DNA from 3 places in the Actinoplanes sp. NPDC048796 genome. Region 2 is predicted to be linked to each of the others. Evidence: riboswitches for the same ligand, from Rfam matches in the RefSeq annotation. Region 2 holds a riboswitch; each other region holds the start of a gene.

Region 1 (6,747 bases), on a different contig from region 2:
AGCGGCACCCCGACCTGGCCCGCAAGCTCGGCGTCGACGACGAGGAGACGGCGAGCTGGCGGGACGCGGCGGCCTCGGTCCACATCCCGTACGACCGGGAACTCGGCGTGCACCAGCAGTCGGAGGGCTTCACCCGGCTCCAGGAGTGGGACTTCGAGAACACCCCGCCCGAGGCCTACCCGCTACTGCTGAACTACCCGTACTTCGACCTGTACCGCAAGCAGGTGGTCAAGCAGGCCGACCTGGTCATGGCGATGTACATCCGCGGTGACGCGTTCACTCCGGAGGAGAAGGCGCGCAACTTCGCCTACTACGACGCCCGGACCGTCCGCGACTCGTCGCTGTCGGCCTGCATCCAGGCCGTGATGGCGGCCGAGACCGGCCACCTCGAGCTGGCGCACGACTATCTGGGCGAGGCCGCCCTGATGGACCTGCACGACCTGCACCAGAACTCGCGGGACGGCCTGCACATCGCCTCGCTGGCCGGCACGTGGATCTCGCTGGTCGCCGGGCTCGGCGGCATGCGCGACTTCAACGGCCAGCTGTCGTTCGCGCCCCGGCTGCCCAGCCGGATCAACGCGCTGGACTTCTCTCTGCTCTGGCGGGGCCTGCGCCTGCGGGTGAACGTGACCCCCGAGGAGGTCACGTACTCGCTGCGCAACGGTGGCGGCTCGGCCCGGCTCGTGCTGCTGCACCACGGCAAGGAGGTCGAGGTCACCCAGGTCAAGCCGGTGACCGTGGCCAACCCGCCGGCCATCCAGGCCGGCCCGGCGCCGACCCAGCCCGCCGGGCGCGCCCCGGTGCGGCGCGCCACCGCTTAACCGAAAACGGCCCCCGGGGTTTCCCGGGGGCCGTCTTTCGCCTGTCTCAGAGCATCGACACGTGTACGTGGTCGGTGTGGTCGCTGGGCCCGTGATAGGCGCGCCACTCGCCTTCCGAGGGGAACCAGATCTGCTTGTACCAGATCACGTAATAGATGCCGAGCCGGTCCGCGTTGCGGACCAGGAACGCCATCAGGTTGTTCCCGTACTCCTTCATGTCCGCGTTGTGCGCGACCGAGAAGCCGCTGTTCTGCAACGACCAGTCACAGGCCCGGCCCTTCGGGTGCTCGAACGGCCCGCCGTCGCGGTGACAGCCCACGAACCTGTTGAAGCCCGCCTTCTTCGTCTCTTTGTACATATTCAATGTACGGGCGGTGATGCATCCGCTGGTCGTCGGATCTTTCACGGTGCACGACTCGGGCGAGAAGCCGCCTTCGGAATTGCGCGGCGCGGGTTTGGCCTTCGGCGACTCGGCGAGGACGTGGCCCTGCGTGAGGCCTTCGCCGCCGACCAGGTTGAGGGCCTGGCTGGCCGCCTCCTTCTGCTTCTTCATCGCGACGAGGTTGGTCTGCTGCTTCTTGACCTCGGCGTCCAGTGCCACCTTGGACTTCGTGACCTCGTCGATCGCCTTGTTCAGCTCGCCGAGCTTCCGGTCGTGCTCGGTGTTGATCTCCTCGAGCGACATGGCCCGGGCCAGGAAGTCGTCCGAGCCCTTGCTGCTCAGCAGGAAGCTGGCCGCGTTGAGCTGGCCGAACCGGTACTGCTGGTTGGCGATCGCGTTGACCTCGGGAATCAGCGCGTTGCGGCGGGCCTCAGCCGTCTTGATCTTGGCGGCGAGAGTCTTCTGCGCGGCCGTCGACTTCGCCACGGCGCCCTTGGCCTGGACGAATCGGCGGTTCGAGGACTCGATCAGCTCGTCGAGAGTCAGGTTCTGTTTGCCGGCCGACTCGTCCGGCGCCGCTGACGTGCCGTCGCCGGGCTCGGCGTAGGCCGGAGATATGGGTGACGCCAGGAAAGCGACAGAAACGATCGGCGCCAGGGCAAGCATCAGCCACCGGCGGGGTCGTACGGTCATGCAGGTTCCTTCCGGTTAACCGCCGACCGGGTTAGCTGACGGGTTCGGGACGGAAGCGATCCCTACCGCTGACGCGGATGCACCCCATGACTGACCTGGTTCCCCGGCTCGCCTCACGGCGATTGGGCGGTGGCCGCCGGCACCTCGGGGGCGGTGCCTGGTTAGGCGGACCGGCGGTCAGTTTACCCGAGAACAAGAGAGGCTTCAGGCCTGGCAAAACGTTATTCGCGTAGTCCACCTGTGACATTCAGTAATAGTGGCTACTGTGCGTCGCCATTCAATTGCTTCGCGTGCGATAACTGTCGATCGTTCGATGTCTTCGGTATGGTCGGTGCCGGTCCCCACCCCCCGGGGATCGCCGCCTAATCGTTTCCGGACGAGCCGGGGAACCAATCTTTCCGGGGTGAATCCGCGCCAGCGGTAGGGATCAACTTCCGTCCCGAACCCGTCAGCTAACTCGGTCGGCGGCCGACGGAAGGAACAGGTGTGCGGCAGAAGACTGTCCGGCGACGACTGGCAGCCACCATGGCGATGCTCGTCGCGATCTTTGGTCTCGCGTTAGCGGTGGCCGGCCCGGCGTCGGCCGCGCCGGGCGACACGGGCGACGACGGCGAGGGCGCCCCCAAGACCCTCATCCAGCAGCTCGAGGCCGCCTCCAAGGGGTTCGTCGAGGCCAAGGAGGCGCTGGACCGCTCGCGCAAGCGCCAGACCGAACTGGCGGCCAAGCTCAAGGAGCTCGACAAGCAGCTCGCCCCGCGGCAGGCGGCACTGGACGAGCTCATCCAGCAGTCGTACCGCACCGGGCGCCTCGGCCCGATGAGCGCGCTGCTGTCGGGTGGCTCGTCCGAGGGCTTCCTCGACCGGGCCGAGACGCTCGAGACGATCGCGGTCAAGGAGAACACGGCGGTGGCGGCGCTCAAGAACACCCGCGACGCCCAGCAGGCCGCCAAGGTCGCCATCGACACCGAGGTGCGCAACGAGCAGAAGCAGGTCGCGCTCATGGCCAAGCGCAAGGTGCAGGCCGAGGCCGCTCTGAAGGCCGCCAACACCGGCGGGAACGACAAGACCGGTCAGGACGCGCCGCAGGCCGGCGACAAGGCCGTCAGCTCCTCCAGCAAGCAGAAGGCGGGCGCGGCGCCGCGCGACTCCGACGGCTCGCTGCCCTCCGAGAGCTGCTCCGAGCCTGATCCCACCACGAGCGGGTGCCTGAGTCCTCGGACGCTCAATGCCCTCAAGCAAGCGCAAGCGGACGGCTTCACCCGTTATGTCGCCTGCTTCCGCGAGCAGAACAGCGGTGAGCATCCCAAGGGCAAGGCCTGCGACTTCGCCGCCGACAAGGACGGCTTCGGCGGCGTCGCCACGGGCGCCAGCAAGACGTACGGCACCAACCTCGCGAACTACTTCATCAACAACGCGGACCGGCTGGGCGTTCTGTACGTCATCTGGTTCGAGCGGATCTGGCTACCCAGTAGTGGCTGGAAGGCGTACACCAGAGGAAACGGCGACCCTTCCAGCGACCACACGAACCACGTGCATCTCTCGATGCGATGACATGGCTCCGCTTCGCTCCGCGGGCGATCGCCTTGTAACCGATGAGATGGGGCGCGATTTTCCGCCGTCCGCAAACCCCGCGGCCGTCGAAAAACCGAGCCCCATCTCATCGATGACATGGCTCCGCTTCGCTCCGCGGGCGATCGCCTTGTAACCGATGAGATGGGGCGCGATTTTCCGCCGTCCGCAAACCCCGCGGCCGTCGAAAAACCGAGCCCCATCTCATCGGCGGCGATCGCGGTGTTTTCGGGCTACTTCCGTACGAAGGTCTCGTACTCCTTCATGACGTCGTCAGTCGGGCCGTCGGCACGGATCACGCCCGACTCGAGCCAGATCGACCGCTCGCAGGTGTCGCGGATCGACTGCTCGCTGTGGCTCACCAGGAAGACCGTGCCGGCCTCCTGACGCAGGTCGCGCACCCGCTGCTCGCTGCGCTTGCGGAATTTCGCGTCACCGGTGGCCAGCGCCTCGTCGATCAGCAGCACGTCGTGCTTCTTGGCGGCGGCGATCGAGAAGCGCAGCCGGGCCGCCATGCCGGACGAGTACGTCTTCATCGGCAGGGAGCTGAAGTCGCCCCGCTCGTCGATGCCGGAGAACTCGATGATCTCGGCCGTACGCTCCTTGACCTGGGCCGGCGTCATGCCCATGGCCAGGCAGCCGAGCTCCACGTTGCGTACCCCGGAAAGGTCGTTCATCAGCACCGCGTTCACGCCCAGCAGCGAGGGCTGACCGGCGGCGTAGATCGCCCCGCCGCGCTCGACCGGCAGCAGGCCGGCGATCGCCCGCAGCAGCGTCGACTTGCCGGAACCGTTGGTGCCGATCAGGCCGATCGCCTCGCCCCGGTAGGCGACGAAGCTGACGCCCTTGACCGCGTGCACCTCGCGCACGGCCCCGCTCTTCTTGCCCGTCACGATCCGCTTGAAGCTGGCCAGCGGGCTGTTCGCGCCCGGCGCCACCGAGCCGTAGATGCGGTAGACGATGTGCGCGTCGTCCGCGATGACCGTAGGAACCCGTTCGTCAGCCACGGCCGTAGCCTTTCTCTCCGCGCCAGAAGTACACGTACCCGCCGATGCCCACGAAGACCGTCCAGACCACCGCGTACGCCCAGAGACGCAGCGGCGAGGAGGCCAGCGTCACGTTCTCCATCAGGGCGTGCCGGATCAGCTCGATGAAGACGAGCATCGGGTTGGCTTCGACCAGGGCGAGCTGCCAGCCGCTGAGACGGTCGGAGAAGAACGTGACCGGGTAGAGGACGGCGGAGCCGTACATCCAGATCCGCATGATGTACGGAATCAGCTGCCGGATGTCGGTGACCTTCGCGCAGAGCCGGGACACGAACAGCGCCAGTCCCGCGTTGAAGATCGACTGAAGCACCAGGGCCGGGATGACCAGCAGCCACTCCACGGTGATCGGCTCGCCGGTGATCAGGATGATCGCGACCAGCACAGCGACCGAGGCGATCATGTTCCGGACCTCGACCAGCGAGATCGCGATCGGCAGGCTGGCCCGGGGGAAGTGCAGCGCCCGGATCAGGTTGATGTTCGAGGTGATCGACATCGCGCCGGCCTGGACCACCGATTGGGTGAATCCGAAGATGAAGACACCGGCGCACAGGTACGCGATGAAGTTGTTGGTGTCCTGCTTGGTGTTGAGCAGGAGACCGAAGATCACGTAGTAGACGCCGGCGTTGATCAGCGGCGTCAGCACCTGCCAGATCGAGCCCAGCTTGGTCGTGCCCAGCGAGGCGCTCACCTTGGCGTTGGCGAACGCCGCGATGAAATGCCGGTAGGACCAGAGGTGCCGCGTGTACTCGGCTATGCCGGGGAGTCGCCCGGCCGCCGTCAAGCCGTTCCGCCGGGCCAGCTCCTTGAGCGATTGCCCGGTCTCGGAATCGGCGACCGCCGTCTGAGCCATGGGGTGGTGCTCCGATCTCGTCGGCCCGTGAGGGATGCCGGGCCCTGGAACTTTGCGCGAGAACACTTAAGCAGCATGTCAAGCCGCCGTCGATGGAACGCCTTCGTATCGACGTGCGGAAGGTTAGCCGACCGAACGGCGGAACGCAACCGTTACGTCCTGGCGTATAGTGACCGGGTGGCAACAGGAAAGCGCGCACCAGCCGGAGCGGCTGTACTCAGAGGCGACATCACCGTAGCGATTCGCAACGCCGTGATGAACGAGCTGGCCGAGGTCGGTTACGGCAGGCTCTCCATCGAAGCCGTGGCGCGCCGCGCCGGGGTGGGCAAAACGGCAATCTACCGCCGATGGGGCAACAAACTCGAGATGGTCCTCGAGATTGTTTCCGATGTCGCGGGCCGCAGTGTCCCCCTGCCCGACACCGGAAGCTTCGCCGGCGACCTACAACTGATCATGATGATCGTTCACCGGGCCCTCCAGCACCGCATCGCGTCGCAGATCATCCCCGACCTGATGGCCGAGGCGGCCCGTAACCCGCAGATCGCCGAAACCCTCCAGACGGCGCTGCACACCCACCAGCAGGCGGTCGGCGACAAACTGGTCGGCCAGGCCATCGCCCGCGGCGAACTGCCCGAAGGCACCGACCCCGAAATCGCCGTCGACATGATCCTCGGCCCGCTGTACTGGCGCCTGGCGGTCTCCCGCTCCCCGATGCCGGACGACTACCTCGACAAGCTCACGACGGCCGTCACGGCCGCTCTGAAGTCGACGGCGGCCTGAAAAAGCTCCGATCCGGCGGCCCGTCGCCGAAGGTAGGGGACCCCGTCCCCCCACCCCGGAGCCGCGATGCGCCACCACGCCGAACCCCGCCTCGACCTGACCGTCCTGGACACGGCCGCCCTGCTCGCCATCGCGATGCGCGAGCTGAAGGCGGGCGACGGCCCGCTCGGTGTGGCCCCACCCCGGGCAACCGACCCGGTCGGCTCCTGGCGCAGCGCCGACGGAAGCGTCCGCCTGGACATCAGGACCGACGGCACGTACGCGGGGACGGTGGCCGGGCGCAAGAAGCCGGCACACGGCACCTACCGGCTGGACGGCTCAACTCTCACATTGCGGGATGATTCGGGCCTGAAGACGCCGGTGACAGTGGGCCAGGGAGTGCTGGAGATGGCGGGGCATCGCCTCGGTCCAGCCTGACCGCTGGTTGTCCACAGGCTGCGTTAGTGCTGGGCCGGGGCTTAAGCGGCGGCAGGCTCCGGCTGGCGTTCCGGCTCCTCGGCGGGGATGCCCGGGTCCATGCGGAAGCTCACCGCGGCAAGCGCCAGCCCCGTCAAGGCGAGCAGCACTCCGATCCAGGCCGAGGACAGGTAACCCCAGCCGGCCGCG
Region 2 (6,747 bases):
CGCCAGCGCCGCGCACCGCGACCGCCGGCACTGGGTCACCGAGGTCCCGCTGCGCAACCGGATCGCCGGGGCGGCCATGCGCTCCCTGTTCGGCGTGGTCAACCGGTTCCGGCCGTGGCACCGCCTGCCGGAGGCCCTGTCGCTGCTCAATCTGGCGGCGCTGCGCGACGTGCTGCGCCGCGAGAACCTGATCGACACCGAGACCCGGCCCGCCCCGCCGTCGGCCCGGCCCGTGCCGGCGCCGCCGTCGGCGGACGCGCGCGCCTTCCGTACCCACGAGGGAACCTGGAACGATCTGGCCGAGCCGTCGATGGGCGCCGTCGGCGCCGCCTTCGGGCGCAACGTCGCCGCCGTGGCCCGGCCCGAGCTGGTCATCGAGCCCAACCCGATCGTGGTGAGCCGGGAACTGTTGCACCGCCACGATTTCCGGCCGGCCACGTCGCTGAACATCCTGGCCGCGGCGTGGATCCAGTTCCAGGTGCACGACTGGGTCGTGCACGCCCGGCACCCGCTCGGCGTGGCGGATGTCCGGGTTCCGCTGCCGCCGGACATGGCGGGCTGGGCCAACACGCCCGGTGGCCCGCTCGAGCCGGAGATGCGCGTCGGCGGGAACGTCACCCGCGACGGCGTGCTCTTCGGCAACGTCGCGTCGCATTGGTGGGACGGTTCCGAGGTCTACGGCACCACCACGGCCAAGGCCCTCGACCTGCGCGACGGCGCCAAACTGCGGATGACGCCCGACGGCTATCTGCCGCTCGACGTGGCCGGATCGGAGATCACCGGGTTCAGCGAGGCGTGGTGGCTCGGCCTCGGCGCGATGCACACGCTCTTCGCCCGCGAGCACAACCTCCTCTGCGACGAGCTGCGGTCACGGAATCCTTTGTGGCCGGACGAGCGGATCTACCAGACCGCGCGCCTCATCGTCGCCGCCATCATCGTGAAGATCCATACGATCGAGTGGACGCCCGCCATCCTGGCCACGCCGGTGCTGGAGCGGGCCATGAACGTCAATTGGAGCGGCGTCCCGCCGAAGGACTGGCTGAGCCGCGCCGGCCTGTGGCTCACCGACGCCAACGCGCTGCACGGCATCCCGGCCACGACACCGGACCACCACGGCACGCCGTACTCGCTGACCGAGGACTTCGTCACCGTCTACCGGATGCATCCGCTGATCCCGGACTCGTACGCGTTCCACGCCGCCGGTGACGGCGCCCTGCTGCGCCGCGCGGAGTTCCCGGAGATCCAGGGCGACCGCGCCGACGACGCGCTGCGGGAATTCGGGCTGACCGACACCCTGTACTCGTTCGGCATCGCCCACCCGGGGGCGATCGCACTGCACAACTATCCGCGGGCCTTGCTCAACTTCGTCCGCGAGGGCGAGGTGATCGACCTGTCGGTGGTCGACCTGATCCGCACCCGGCACCGCGACGTCCCGCGCTACAACGACTTCCGCGAGGCACTGCACCTGCCCCGGATCACACGCTGGGAGGACCTCTCGGCCGATCCCGCCTCGGTGGCCAAGCTTCGCGCCGTCTACCGGTCGATCGACGAGGTCGACACGATGGTCGGCCTGTTCGCGGAGACGCCGCCCGAGGGCTTCGGCTTCTCGGACACGGCGTTCCGCGTCTTCATCCTGATGGCCTCGCGGCGGCTGCAGAGCGACCGGTTCCTGACCGCCGACTACCGCCCCGAGATCTACACCCGGTTCGGCCTCGACCGGATCGCCGAGACCAGCATGACCGCCCTGATCAGCCGCCACTGCCCAGCACTGGGCGCCAAGCTTCCGGCCAACGCGTTCAAACCCTGGCCGTCGTCCTCGACGTGATCCGGCGACAGCGCTGGGCCGCCGGGCCGGTCGTGCGCGGTCCGCTCGTGGCCGCCGCTCCACTTCCGCGGCGGCGGCCGACACGGCGCGCGGGGTGGGGTCAGTGCAGGTCGGCGTCCTCGGCGGCGGACATCAGGGCGGCCGCGGTGTCGATCAGCTCGGTCAGTGAGGACAACGCCGACGGCAGGGTCACGTAGACGTGGTCCACGCCTACCTTGGCCAGGGCCTCGATCTCCTCGACGATCTTCGGTACGGAGGGGGTCGCGGCCACGCCGATCTGGAAGACGCAGGTGATGGCCGCTCGGTCACGGCCCGCCGCCTCGGCCAGGTCGCGCAGGCGGGTCAGGGTCTCGCCGACCTGCTGGGGTGCCGTCGCGGTCGGGAGCCAGCCGTCGGCGCGGCGGGCGATGCGCCGCAGGGCGGGTTCGCCGCGGCCGCCGAGGATGACCGGGACGCGTCGGGCGGGCTTTGGGTTGATACGGGCGGATTTGATCGAGTATCGACCGTTGTCGAAGGTGACCGGGTCGGGGCCCCAGACCGCCTCCGCCACGTCCAGGAACTCGTCCAGGGCGGCGCCCCGCTCGGTCAGCGGGCGCGGGGCGCTGGCCTCGAACTCGTCGATGGACCAGCCGGCGCCCAGGCCGGCGATGAGGCGGCCGCCGCTGGCCGCGTCCAGGGCCGACAGCATCTTGGCCAGGCGGACCGGTACGTGCAGCGGCGGCACCAGGACGCCTGTGCCCAGTTCGATCCGCGAGGTCACGGCGGCCGCCATCGACAGGGTGACCAGTGGATCCGTGGTGTAGCCGTACCGTTCCGGCCACGGCACATCGGGCATTCCGTACAACCCGTGGGGTCCGGTCTGGTCTTCCGGGGTCAGCACCCGGTCGTACGCCCACAGGCTGTCGAAGCCGATCTGCTCGGCTTCCCGGGCGAACGCGGTCACGTCGTGCGCCAGGTCGTAGGTGGTGGTCTGCGGCAGGTTCACACCCAGTTTCACCGGGCCACCCTACCGTCCACTGGGGACGCGTCACTGAAAAGCGTTCGGGCGGGTATACAGCGGTGGTGGGAGATCTCGTGGACGCGCCGATCCTCGCCGCGATCGCGGCGGGTTTCGGCTCCAGCAACCGGGTGCCGGGGCTCGCGGCCGACCTGCTGGTGCGCGATCTCGAGGGCTGGATCCCCGCGGAAAGCCTGGTCGGCGACGGTGTCGAGGTGCTGCTCGAGGCGGGCCGGCGCCGGTGGCCGGCGGCGCAGCCGCACGTGTCGGCGGCGCTGATCTGGAAGGCGTACTCCTTCTGGCTCGCGGTTCCGGCGGTCTTCGGGTGGGTGGCGGCGCGCCGGGTGCCGCATCTCTCGCGTGCTCAGGTGCTGATCCGGTTCGACGACCGGTACGCGCCGGCGCGGCTCGGGCTGCGCGAGGACGTGCCGGTGTCGGTGCTGCCCGGCGACCCGCTGGCCGGTGGCGGAGAGCCGCGGGTCCGGGTCGCCGGTGACGAGGGCGCGCTGCTGGCGACGCTGCGCCGGACGCTGCTCGACGAGCATGTGACGCCGCTGCTCGACACCGTTGCCGACGCGACCCGGGTCAGCCGGCGCCTGCTGCTGGGGTCACTCTCGGCGGGGGTCGCGCACGCGGCTCAGCGGGCCGCCGCGGTGGCCGGGGTGCCGCCGGGGGAGACGACGGGCCGGGTGCTGCGGACGCTGGGGGTGGCGGGGCTGGTCGAGTGGAACGCCGAGCGGGTCCGTCGCCGCACGTGCTGCCTGGCATTCACGATTCCGCATCAGCGGCTCTGCGCGGACTGTTCGATCCAGCGGCGCTGAACCGAACATGGGAGCGCTCCCGTATGGGTACCAGGGAGGCATGCTCATGGCGTTGTTGTTGGATCTCGCGAACATCCTCGGTGGATTGCTGCTGGCCGCGGCCCTGCTGCGGCAGATTCCCCGGGTGGGCGGTGGGGTGGGCGGGTTCGCCGACAAGGTGGCGCCCTGGGGCTGGGTGGTCGGCGTCGTCGCCCTGGTGGCCGGCGGCTACTACCTGCTTGTGCACCTGTTCGACGGGCCGCACGTCTTCCACTTCGAGGTGGTCGGTATCGCCGTCGGCGTCGCGCTGCTCTGGGACCGCCTGACCGGTCGCAAACCGGTCGAACCGGGCGCCGCGCCGTTCGGCCGGGGACTGCTGCTGGCGATCTTCGGTCTCGTCGCCATTGTCGTCGGGCTGCAGGGCCTGGTAACGCCGGACTGATCGTGCCTGGTCGCGGCCTTGATCGTGGTGGCCCACATAACGGGACGAAATCGGGCACATTCCCGGCCTGGGCGTACTGAGAACAACGTCACGATCGCCCTTCGGGCCTTTGCCGACCGTCGCCGGGCGTGGTTACGGTCGGCCGGTCCCACGATCGTGGGCACCGCGGGCGGAACGCCGAGTCCTGCCGCCGCCCGACGGAATTCAACTCAGGCATGGAGCGGGGGACCCACACGTTCCTCGGCACGCCCAGCGCGTGCCTCGGGGTGAAGCCGCCACGTGCGGCCGGGCACCTCAGCCCGAACCCGACAGCTCACCTCGTAGGCGTGGAGGTTGTTCTTCCATGGCACAGACCCGTAAGCACACCATCGCCCTCGGCCTGACCACCGCCGGCGTGGCCGGAGCGTTCGCCCTGTTCGGTGCGGCCCAGCCGGCTCAGGCCGCGGGCAGCGTCAACTGGGACGCCGTCGCCCAGTGCGAGTCCGGCGGCAACTGGAGCATCAACACCGGCAACGGCTACCACGGTGGCCTGCAGTTCACCAAGAGCACCTGGAAGGCCTACGGCGGCGGCAAGTACGCCAGCACTGCCGACAAGGCGAGCCGCAGCGAGCAGATCCGGATCGCCGAGAAGGTCCTCGACGGTCAGGGCATCGGCGCCTGGCCCGTCTGCGGCAAGAAGGCCGGCTCGTCCAAGAGCTACAAGGGCCACAACACCAGCGGCGCTTCGGAGACGAAGAAGTCGTCGGTGAAGAAGAAGTCGACGAGCACGCACAGCAGCCACAGCACCCACAGCACGCACAAGAAGTCGACCTCGACGACCCACAAGTCGAGCGCGAAGACGACGTCGACCCACAAGTCGACGACCCGGACCAGCGGTGACTTCTACGTGGTCCGCGCCGGCGACACCCTGGCCAAGATCGCCAACCGCTACCAGATCGAGGGTGGCTGGGAGCGGCTCGCCGAGCTCAACAAGAGCATCATCGACGACCCGAACCTGATCTTCCCGGGTCAGCGCATCGCGATCTGAGCGATCTCCCCGAAAGTGACCCGGCGGCTCGCCCGGACCTCGGTGTTCCCCCGCACCGGGGCCGGGGCCGCCGCCAGCACCGCGGCCGCCTGCGATTCCTCGCGCAGGCTGCTCGCGGCGCGCCGGGCCAGCGAGGCGTCGTGCCAGGCCGTGGCCTCGGCCTCGACGGCCAGGTCGTAGCACTGGCGCAGCCACGCGGCCGAGGCCCGCGCGATCACCAGTTCCTGGTCGACCGGGTGCAGCCGCGCGTCCCAGCCGTTGCGCCCGGCGATCGCGTCACCCAGCGCCGAAGCCGGGAGCTCGCCGCGGCCGACCGCCGCCGAGACGGCCTGGTGCAGGAAGCGCTCCCGCGCCGCGTACTCCTCGCAGGTCCGCACCGACCACGGGGTGCCCCACGCCGCGGCCGAGGCCGCGCTCCGCACCCGGGCATCCGCCTCCAGCCACGCGTCGTACGCCGTGTTCACCGAGGCCGACGCCTGCTCCCAGATCTCCTGCCAGCGCTGCGCCGAGGCCGCCGCCCGCGAGGCCGCCACCTCGACCTCCGAGGCGAACTGGGCCGCCCGCTCGGCCTCCTCGGCCTGACGCCGCCGCAGGGTGGCCTGCGACCGCAGCGCGGCCACGGTCTCCTGAGCCGCCTTCCGGGGGTGGCGCATCGCCTGCGGGCTGCCCAGTAGGAGCAGAGCGGGCAGGGTGAGCAGCATCAGCGTGGCCCAGATGGCCGCCGGCGCCGGCGAGGAAACGAGCATCTCCGCTACAACATTCATGACTATCTATCCGTCCAGTCGGCACGTCCACTCTTCGCAACAGGGCTGCGATCACCAAGCGGTGATCAGAGGGACGCGGCCGGAGGCGCGCGAGAACCGCGGACACCCGCGGTGAACTGCGTACTGAGGACGGTGGCGCGGTCAAGCGGCGCCTGCTCGAACTCCGCCTCCTCACCCGGCTCTTCCGGGGAGGATTCAGAAACGGCGGAGGAGGAAACAGCGGCGGACGGCCGCTGCGGCGTGGCGACCTGCGCCAGCAACACGAACAGCAGAATGGACAGCAACGCGCGCGGCAGGAGTGTCCCGCGTGCGCCGGCCGTCGTCATGCGTACCAACATAGCGACTCATGGGAGATCTTGCCCGGCGCGCCACACCGCCACGTCAGAGTGACGGCCGCCGCGGACGGCGCTTGTGAACGTACGCCGCCGGGAGGCCGAACAGCTTGCGGGCGTTCCCCGAGACGAACGCCCGGAACACCTCCGGCGCGAGCCGCTGGGCCAGCCGCAGCAGCCCGGTGTTGTAGTTCTCGGTCATCTCGATGTTCGGCGGCCGCCGGACGTAGTGGTCGGGCCCGTCGGTGGCCGCGTCCGACCCGAAGAGCACCCGGTCCGGTCCCAGCTCGTCGAGCAGCCGCTCGGCCTCGGCCGACCGGCACCACGAGGTCTCGAGGTAGAGGTTCGGCAGCGCGGCGGCGTGCCGCAGGGCGCGCTTGCGGCCCTCCGGAGGTCCGAGGTACGTGTGGTAGAGCACGAACCGTACCGCCGGGAACCGCTCGGCCAGGCGCCGGATCAGGTCGGGATCGGCCGGTCCGGGCGCGCTGTGCACCGTCACGGGCACGCCGGCCTCCTGGGCCACTCGCAGGTACGGATCCAGCCCCGGCGTGTCGGCCGGA
Region 3 (6,747 bases), on a different contig from region 2:
ACGCTCAGGCTCGGCGAGCCGCACGGTTCGATGGCGCTCAACCCGTACTCCCGCAGGGACCTGGTCTTCATCACGGGAGGAACCGGCCTCGCCCCGGCCAAGGCGTTGATCGATGAGTTGTCAAGGTACAACCGCACAAGGTGGATCCATCTGTTCCGCGCGGAGCGGGATGACGGCGCCTTCTACGACCGCGAGCCGCTGGACCGGCTGGCCGTTCGCCATCCCTGGCTGACGATCGTGCGCACGACGGCCGACGTCGCGGAGGCCGTCGCCGCACGTGGCCCCTGGCCCCATCACGACTTCTACATCTCGGGGCCGCAGTCCATGGTGGACTGCATGTTGGAGCGACTGGAGGCGCTGCGGGTGCCGGCGGCGCGCATCCAGTACGACGCCTTCGCCCTGCGCTGACTCACTCCGGGTTCAGATGGGCGAGCAGAGCGCCGGCCTCCGAACGCAGCTGCTCGGCCCGCTCCGGCCGGCCCAGCTCGGCATACTCGGTCGCAGCGCGTTCCCGATCGTCCGCCTCCGCCCGGACGATCTGTCTCACGTCCTCCTCGGTCAGCACTCGGCGTGCCACCTCGGTCGCGCCGACGCCGACAGGCGATGTCTCGATGGCCAGGCTCACCCCCGTACCCTCATCGGTCTGCACTGCTTCGGCGTTGTCGATAGCTGCGAGCGTCGCCCGCAGAACCGCGATCGCGGCACGATCGCGGGCCTTCATCGCGGGTGGAAGCGCCTCTCGAAGCTGTTGCCGGAGCGGTGTCTCAGTCATGCCGAGACGTTATCGAGTTCCGGCGATCGAGGCTTTCGGTTATCCACAGGGGCGCCCTCGGCGACCGAGTTGTCCACAGCGAAGGCCCGCCGCAGGTGCGGGAGCAGGGCCGATAGCGCCGGACTCGCGCGCCGGCGCCAAACAAGCGCCAACAGCGCCGGAATCGGCACGTTATCGATGGGTATGGCGGTGAGGTGGGGAAATGCGGGCGCCATGGACTCGCTCAGCACTCCCACTCCCAAGCCGCGCGACGCGAGCTCGGCGACGGTCCCGGGCGCCGACGCGACCAGCGCGACGTCGGGGATCAACCTCGCCGCCAGACAGGCCTCGTCGAAGGCGGCACGGATCCCGGTGCCTTGCGGCAGGGTGACGATGGGGTACGCCGTGAGGTCGGCCAGACAGATGCGGTCGCGGGGCTCGTCCGGAGGAAAGAGCGCGACCAGGCCCTCGCTGCTGATCACCTGCGTGGCCAGGTGCTCGGGCGGCTCGCCGGCGAGGCCGACCAGGGCGATGTCGATCGCGCCGGCCCGGACTCCGGCCACGAGATCATGGGAGTCGCCCTCGGTCAGTTCGAGCTCGATGCCCGGGTGCTCGCCGTGGAAGCCGGCGATCCCGGCGAACAGCGGTGTGATCTCGCAGCCGCTCACCATTCCGACCGTCACATGCCCGCGAACCAGGCCCTTCACCTCGTCGATGGCCTCGCGCAGGTCGGCTGCGGCGTCGAGCGCGGCCCGGGCGTACGGCAGCGCGGCCACCCCCGCCTCGGTGAGGCGGGCGACTCGTCCCGAACGGTCGAACAGCTCCGCACCGAGCTCGCTTTCCAGCGCCTTGACCTGCGCACTCACGCCCGACTGGCTGATGTGCACCTTCTCCGCCGCCCGGGTGAAGTTCGCTTCCTCGGCGACCGTCACGAAGTACTCCAGCTGCCGCAGTTCCATAACTGCGGATTCTAGCTCCCATGAAAACCATGCGTTGGACTTCTCATCCCGCCTCGAGAAGGCTGGACGCATGACGAAACGAGAGAAGGCCCAGCGCCCCGAAGACCTGACCCGCCTGTTCGTCGAGCGTGCCAACGCCAAAGACGCCGAAGGCCTCGCACTGCTGTACGAGGAGGATGCCGTGATGGCGTACCCACCCGGACGCCAGACCGTCGGCCGCGCCGCCATCCAGCGCATGTGGGAGGAGGCTCTGCCACACATGCCCACCGTCGAGCCCGAGGAGCCGCTGCCCACCCTGCTGAGCGGCGAGCTGGCCCTGACCTCCACACCTCCGCGAGATGGCTCGGGCGCCCGGGCCCAGGTGGTTCGCCGCCAGCCCGACGGCACGTGGCTGCGGGTTCTCGACCAGCCGGAATTCCAGACTCCGCGGTCGTGATCCCGGCGCCGGCGATCAGGCATTCGCCGGCGCCGGGAGCAGCTATTACAGCGCCAGAGGCTGACCCGGGAAGATGCGATGCGGGCTGTTCAAAGCGGCGCGATTCAGGCGGTATAGGGCTCGCCAGCCGCCTTCCACGTTTGCCTTGGCGGCGATTGAAGCAAGGGTGTCGCCGGCGCGCACCACGTAGTAGCGGCCTGTGGATGACGCTGTGGATGGAGCCTTGACGGTGGATTTGCGAGTGACCGTGTTTGTACTGCGATATTGGCGGGTAGAGAAGGCCTTTCGGCCACAAGTCGGCCACGCGCCCAGGCCCTGGGAACGGCGGACCAGCTCGGCGATTTGGATTTGTTCCGCGCGGGATGCCTGGTCGGCGGTGCGAGCGAAACGGTGTCCGCCGTGGGAGCGCCACGTGCTGCGGCTGAATTGCAGGCCGCCGTAGTATCCGTTGCCGGTGTTGATGCCCCAGTTGCCGCCGGATTCGCACTCGGCGATGGCGTCCCAGTTGACGGAACCGCCCTTGGCGAGCGCGACGGCGTGCGCCGGCGCGGCGGCCGGGGGTGAAGCGAGTGCCGGGGCTGCTGGGGCGGCCAGAGTGACAGTTGCGGCGGCCAGGCCCACCATGACGCGGGCAGGTTTGCACATTTGTGCCATGACGAAAGACCCTCCACGCCTGCGAGGTCAGCTGTCGGGTTCGGGCTGAGGTGCCCGGCCGCGCGTGCGCGGCTTCACCCCGAGGCGCGCCAAAGCGCCGAAGAACTCGGGTCCCCCGCTCCATGCCGTAAGTATGTGTTCCGCCGGGCAGCGGCAGGATTCGGCGTTCCGCCCGTACGGACCGGCGGCGACCGCGAAAGGGCACCCGCCGGATTCTTATAGGAATAGGCGAGATCGACGTTATCGTGTCGCGCGCATTTGTGGAGCTTGTTGGAGAATTGGCAACCATGACCGAGCACGACATCGTCGTCTACGGCGCTTCCGGCTTCGTCGGTGCGCTGGTGGCACGGCATCTGGCCGAACATTCCCCCGATGGCCTTCGGATCGCGCTGGCCGGCCGCTCCGAAAGCAAACTCGATGCTGTGAAACGCCGGCTCGGCGTCGAATGGCCGATCCTGGTCGCGGACGCCGGTGACGCCGACGCGGTCGCCCGGCTCGCGCGGGCGACGCGGATTCTCGTCACGACCGTGGGGCCGTACGCGAAATACGGCAAGCCATTGGTGGACGCCTGCGCCCGGGCCGGAACCGACTATCTCGACCTGACCGGTGAGGTTCTTTTCGCACGTCAGAGCATTGACGACAACCACGAGGTGGCCCGTGGCACCGGTGCCCGGATAGTGCATTCGTGCGGGTTCGACTCGATCCCGTCCGACCTCGGTGTGCACGTTCTGAGCGAGGCCGTTCGCCGTGACGGCGCGGGCGAGCTCACCGACACCGCGATGGTGGTGACGAGCCTGCGCGGCGGGGTCAGCGGCGGCACCATCGACTCGCTGCGCCATCAGCTCGACACCGTCAAGAGGGATCCGGCGAAAAGGCGGGTCGCGGCCGGCCCGTACTCGCTGAGCCCGGACCGGGCCGCCGAGCCGGACCTCGGCCGGCAGTCCGACATCGCCACCGTTCGGGGCGAGCGGGTACATCCGTCGCTGCGGGGGACACTCGCGCCGTTCTTCATGGCGTCCTACAACACGCGGGTCGTCCGGCGCAGCAATGCGCTGCGGGGTTACGCGTACGGGCGCGAGTTCCGCTATCGGGAGTTCATGAGTGTGGGCGCGTCGCCCCTGGTGTCCCCGGTGGCCGCCAACGGCGTCAAGCTGGGCTTCGGTGCCCTCGTCGCGGGTCTGATGTTCCCGCCGACGCGATATGTGATCGACCGCGTGCTGCCGAAACCGGGTGAGGGGCCGTCCAGCGACAAGGGGCACTTCACCTGCGACCTCTTCGGCCGCACCTCGACGGGCGCCCACTACACGGCCCGGTTCCGGGACGACCACGATCCTGGCTACAGCGGCACGGCGATCATGCTGGGGGAGAGCGCCCTGGCCCTGGCCGTCGACCTGCCGAAGGGTGAGGGTGGCGTGCTGACCCCGGCCACGGCGCTCGGCGACACGCTCGTGGAGCGCCTTCGGGCCGCCGGCGTGGAGATCTCCACCCGCGGTTCCAGCGTCAGTGATGGTCGCCGTGGTTGAGCAGGTGGGAGCGTTCGCCCTCGTGGTCGAGCACGCACAGGACCTCGGCCGGGCCGTCGAGGGCGCCGAACGCGTGCGGGACCATCGTGGAAAACGAGGCGGCCTCGCCCGTGCGGACGGTGATGGTGCGTTCGCCCAAGCGCAGGATGATCGTGCCCGAGAGCACGGTGAACCAGTCGCGGCCCGGGTGGACCCGCAGATCCTTGGGCATCGCACGGGTCACTCGCAGCTTGGCCACGGTCTGGTTGCTCTCGTGGGAGAGCAACCACGTCGTGATGCCGCGAGCCTCGTCGCGGTGCGGGCGGATCACCACGTCGTCGTCGGCGCCCGACTCCACGAGCTGGTCGAGGGTGATGCTGAGCGCCCGCGCGATCGGGGCCAGCTGGTCGAGGGCGATCCGCCGGTGGCCGGTCTCGATGCGGCTGAGCGTGGACGGGCTCAGGTAGCAGCGGGCCGCCAGCTCGTCGAGGGACCAGCCGCGAGCCATCCGCAGGCCCCGGATGCGCTGGCGGACCAGGGCATCGAGTTCGCCGTCTTGCGTCATACGCAAGATGCTATGTCGCTGACGCAAGATGCGGCTACCTTCGAGACATGGCACATACCGCTTTCGCTGAGCTGCTTGACCTCGACGCCGAGGTGTTGCGCGACTACCACAACGAGGTCATCACCTGGGTCGGCTCGCTGGCCCCGGCCCAGCCGAAGATCATCGACCTGGGTGCGGGCACCGGTGTGGGCAGCCGCGCGCTTCTGCGGGCGCTGCCGGGAGCCGAGGTCGTCGCGGTCGACATGGACGACGAGATGCTCGCCCACATCCAGGCCACCGACCCCGGGATCCGGACGGTCCGGGCCGACCTCGACCAGCCCTGGCCCGACCTCGGGCCGGCCGACCTGATCTGGGCCTCGGCCTCGCTGCACCACCTGGCCGACCCGGTTCGCGGGCTGCGGCAGGCCCTCGACGTGCTGCGGCCCGGTGGGCACCTCGTGGTCGCGGAGCTCGAGTCCTTCCCCAGCTTCCTGCCGGCCGGTCCCGAGGCCGACATCGAGGGCCGCCTCAACGCGGAACTCGACAAGATGCGGGCCGAGCATGGGCTGCACATGCACGCCGACTGGCCGGCCCTGCTGGCCGAGGCCGGCTTCGTCGTCGAGGCTGACCGCCGGTTCGACATCGACCTGCGGCCGCCGTTGCCGGCCGCGGCCGGCCGCTACGCGGAGATCTCGCTGGGCCGCGGGCTGCACCGGCTCGAGGATCGGCTTTCGGCTGACGACCTGAAGGCCCTCGAGGAGATCGTGGCCGGTATCAAGACCCGCGACGACCTGGTCGTCCGTGCCACCCGGACGGTCATCGTGGGGCGCAAGCCCAGCTGAAAGCCGCAGCCGGGCTAAAGGCCGCCGCCGGGCTGGAGGCCGCCGCCGGGCTGGAGGGTTTCGGCCAGTGCGACGGCGATGGTGGTCAGGTGCTCGGCCAGCTCGTCCGGGTCGCCGGTCATGCCGTGGGTGATCCAGTCGATGATCACCTCGCTGACGCCGGCGACCAGGGCGAGCAGGGTGCGCTCGTACCGGACCTGATCTTCCGGGGTGATCAGCGACCGCAGCATGACCGCGACGAACCGGGCGTCCTCGCGCAGCACCCCGCGGCGCCGGGTCTCCATCCGCGGCGCGTTGATGTAGATGACGTGCGCCGTCTCCGGATTGTCGCGCAGCAAGCCGACCATCGTGCGCAGGACCGGCCGGAACAGCTCGGCCAGGCCGGCCGGGCTCGGCGGGGCGGCCGCCGCCACCCGGCGCAGCAGCCATTCGTTCCGCTCCCGCTGCACCTCGATCGCCAAGGCCTCACGGTCGCGGAAATGTTCGTAGAAGTACCTTTTTGAGACCTTCGCCCGGGCGCAGACGTCGGTGATGGTCACCTCGTCGTAGTCGCGCGTGCCGAACAGATACACTGCCGATGCCACGATCCGCTCCCGGCGATCGGAGGAACGTTGCGCGCGCGACCGACCGCCGTACGTCTCCCCGCGGCGGGCCGGAGTAGCGCTCTGTTCGTCCACGACGATTACCGTACGACTTCGTAGATCACCACACACGCCAACGTCCACATTGGGCACTGAGTGTGCAGAATCCATGGCTACCCGCATGATCAACGGCTGCGCGACGGCCGGCGGGAGGATTTCGGGACGCCAGACGACATATCGAGGAGTAACCACCGAGGTGCTCGGGCGGCGGCAGGCGTTCGCGACATGAGCAATCACTCATGAGCCAGATATGGATCGAGACTGGCTGCAACCGGCCCCTTACGGGCAGGATCGAAATCATGGCCGGCCGTCTTCCTTACCCGCTCACCTTGACGGGAGACGGCATCGTGCTGCGCGAATGGCGATCCGACGACCTCGACGATCTGATCGATCTGCTCGACGAACCCGAGATCGCCCG

What was found. Region 2 has a riboswitch for cyclic di-AMP ahead of AB0C26_RS22285 (transglycosylase family protein). Riboswitches for the same ligand answer to the same signal wherever they lie in the genome.
Region 1: it holds a riboswitch for cyclic di-AMP, as region 2 does, so the genes downstream of both, AB0C26_RS13435 (hypothetical protein) here and AB0C26_RS22285 (transglycosylase family protein) in region 2, are expected to answer to the same signal.
Region 3: it holds a riboswitch for cyclic di-AMP, as region 2 does, so the genes downstream of both, AB0C26_RS12410 (transglycosylase family protein) here and AB0C26_RS22285 (transglycosylase family protein) in region 2, are expected to answer to the same signal.

Annotation. Positions count from the first base shown of each region.
Region 1 is NZ_JBEZGO010000002.1:1,063,936-1,070,682, reverse strand. Features, by position in the region: gene AB0C26_RS13440 (glycoside hydrolase family 65 protein) at 1-821, shown strand, start outside; gene AB0C26_RS13435 (hypothetical protein) at 868-1,896, opposite strand; cyclic di-AMP (ydaO/yuaA leader) riboswitch at 1,900-2,035, opposite strand; cyclic di-AMP (ydaO/yuaA leader) riboswitch at 2,246-2,379, shown strand; gene AB0C26_RS13430 (hypothetical protein) at 2,383-3,447, shown strand; gene AB0C26_RS13425 (ABC transporter ATP-binding protein) at 3,699-4,472, opposite strand; gene AB0C26_RS13420 (ABC transporter permease) at 4,465-5,361, opposite strand; gene AB0C26_RS13415 (TetR/AcrR family transcriptional regulator) at 5,539-6,141, shown strand; gene AB0C26_RS13410 (Atu4866 domain-containing protein) at 6,208-6,558, shown strand; gene AB0C26_RS13405 (MFS transporter) at 6,600-6,747, opposite strand, start outside.
Region 2 is NZ_JBEZGO010000005.1:142,253-148,999, reverse strand. Features, by position in the region: gene AB0C26_RS22305 (peroxidase family protein) at 1-1,825, shown strand, start outside; gene AB0C26_RS22300 (LLM class F420-dependent oxidoreductase) at 1,926-2,822, opposite strand; gene AB0C26_RS22295 ((2Fe-2S)-binding protein) at 2,888-3,643, shown strand; gene AB0C26_RS22290 (hypothetical protein) at 3,690-4,064, shown strand; cyclic di-AMP (ydaO/yuaA leader) riboswitch at 4,250-4,405, shown strand; gene AB0C26_RS22285 (transglycosylase family protein) at 4,408-5,091, shown strand; gene AB0C26_RS22280 (hypothetical protein) at 5,073-5,855, opposite strand; gene AB0C26_RS22275 (hypothetical protein) at 5,921-6,181, opposite strand; gene AB0C26_RS22270 (amidohydrolase family protein) at 6,237-6,747, opposite strand, start outside.
Region 3 is NZ_JBEZGO010000002.1:851,992-858,738, reverse strand. Features, by position in the region: gene AB0C26_RS12430 (FAD-binding oxidoreductase) at 1-408, shown strand, start outside; gene AB0C26_RS12425 (hypothetical protein) at 410-772, opposite strand; gene AB0C26_RS12420 (LysR family transcriptional regulator) at 769-1,710, opposite strand; gene AB0C26_RS12415 (nuclear transport factor 2 family protein) at 1,781-2,146, shown strand; gene AB0C26_RS12410 (transglycosylase family protein) at 2,192-2,800, opposite strand; cyclic di-AMP (ydaO/yuaA leader) riboswitch at 2,805-2,976, opposite strand; gene AB0C26_RS12405 (saccharopine dehydrogenase NADP-binding domain-containing protein) at 3,088-4,323, shown strand; gene AB0C26_RS12400 (XRE family transcriptional regulator) at 4,301-4,867, opposite strand; gene AB0C26_RS12395 (methyltransferase domain-containing protein) at 4,915-5,688, shown strand; gene AB0C26_RS12390 (TetR/AcrR family transcriptional regulator) at 5,703-6,272, opposite strand; gene AB0C26_RS12385 (GNAT family N-acetyltransferase) at 6,569-6,747, shown strand, end outside.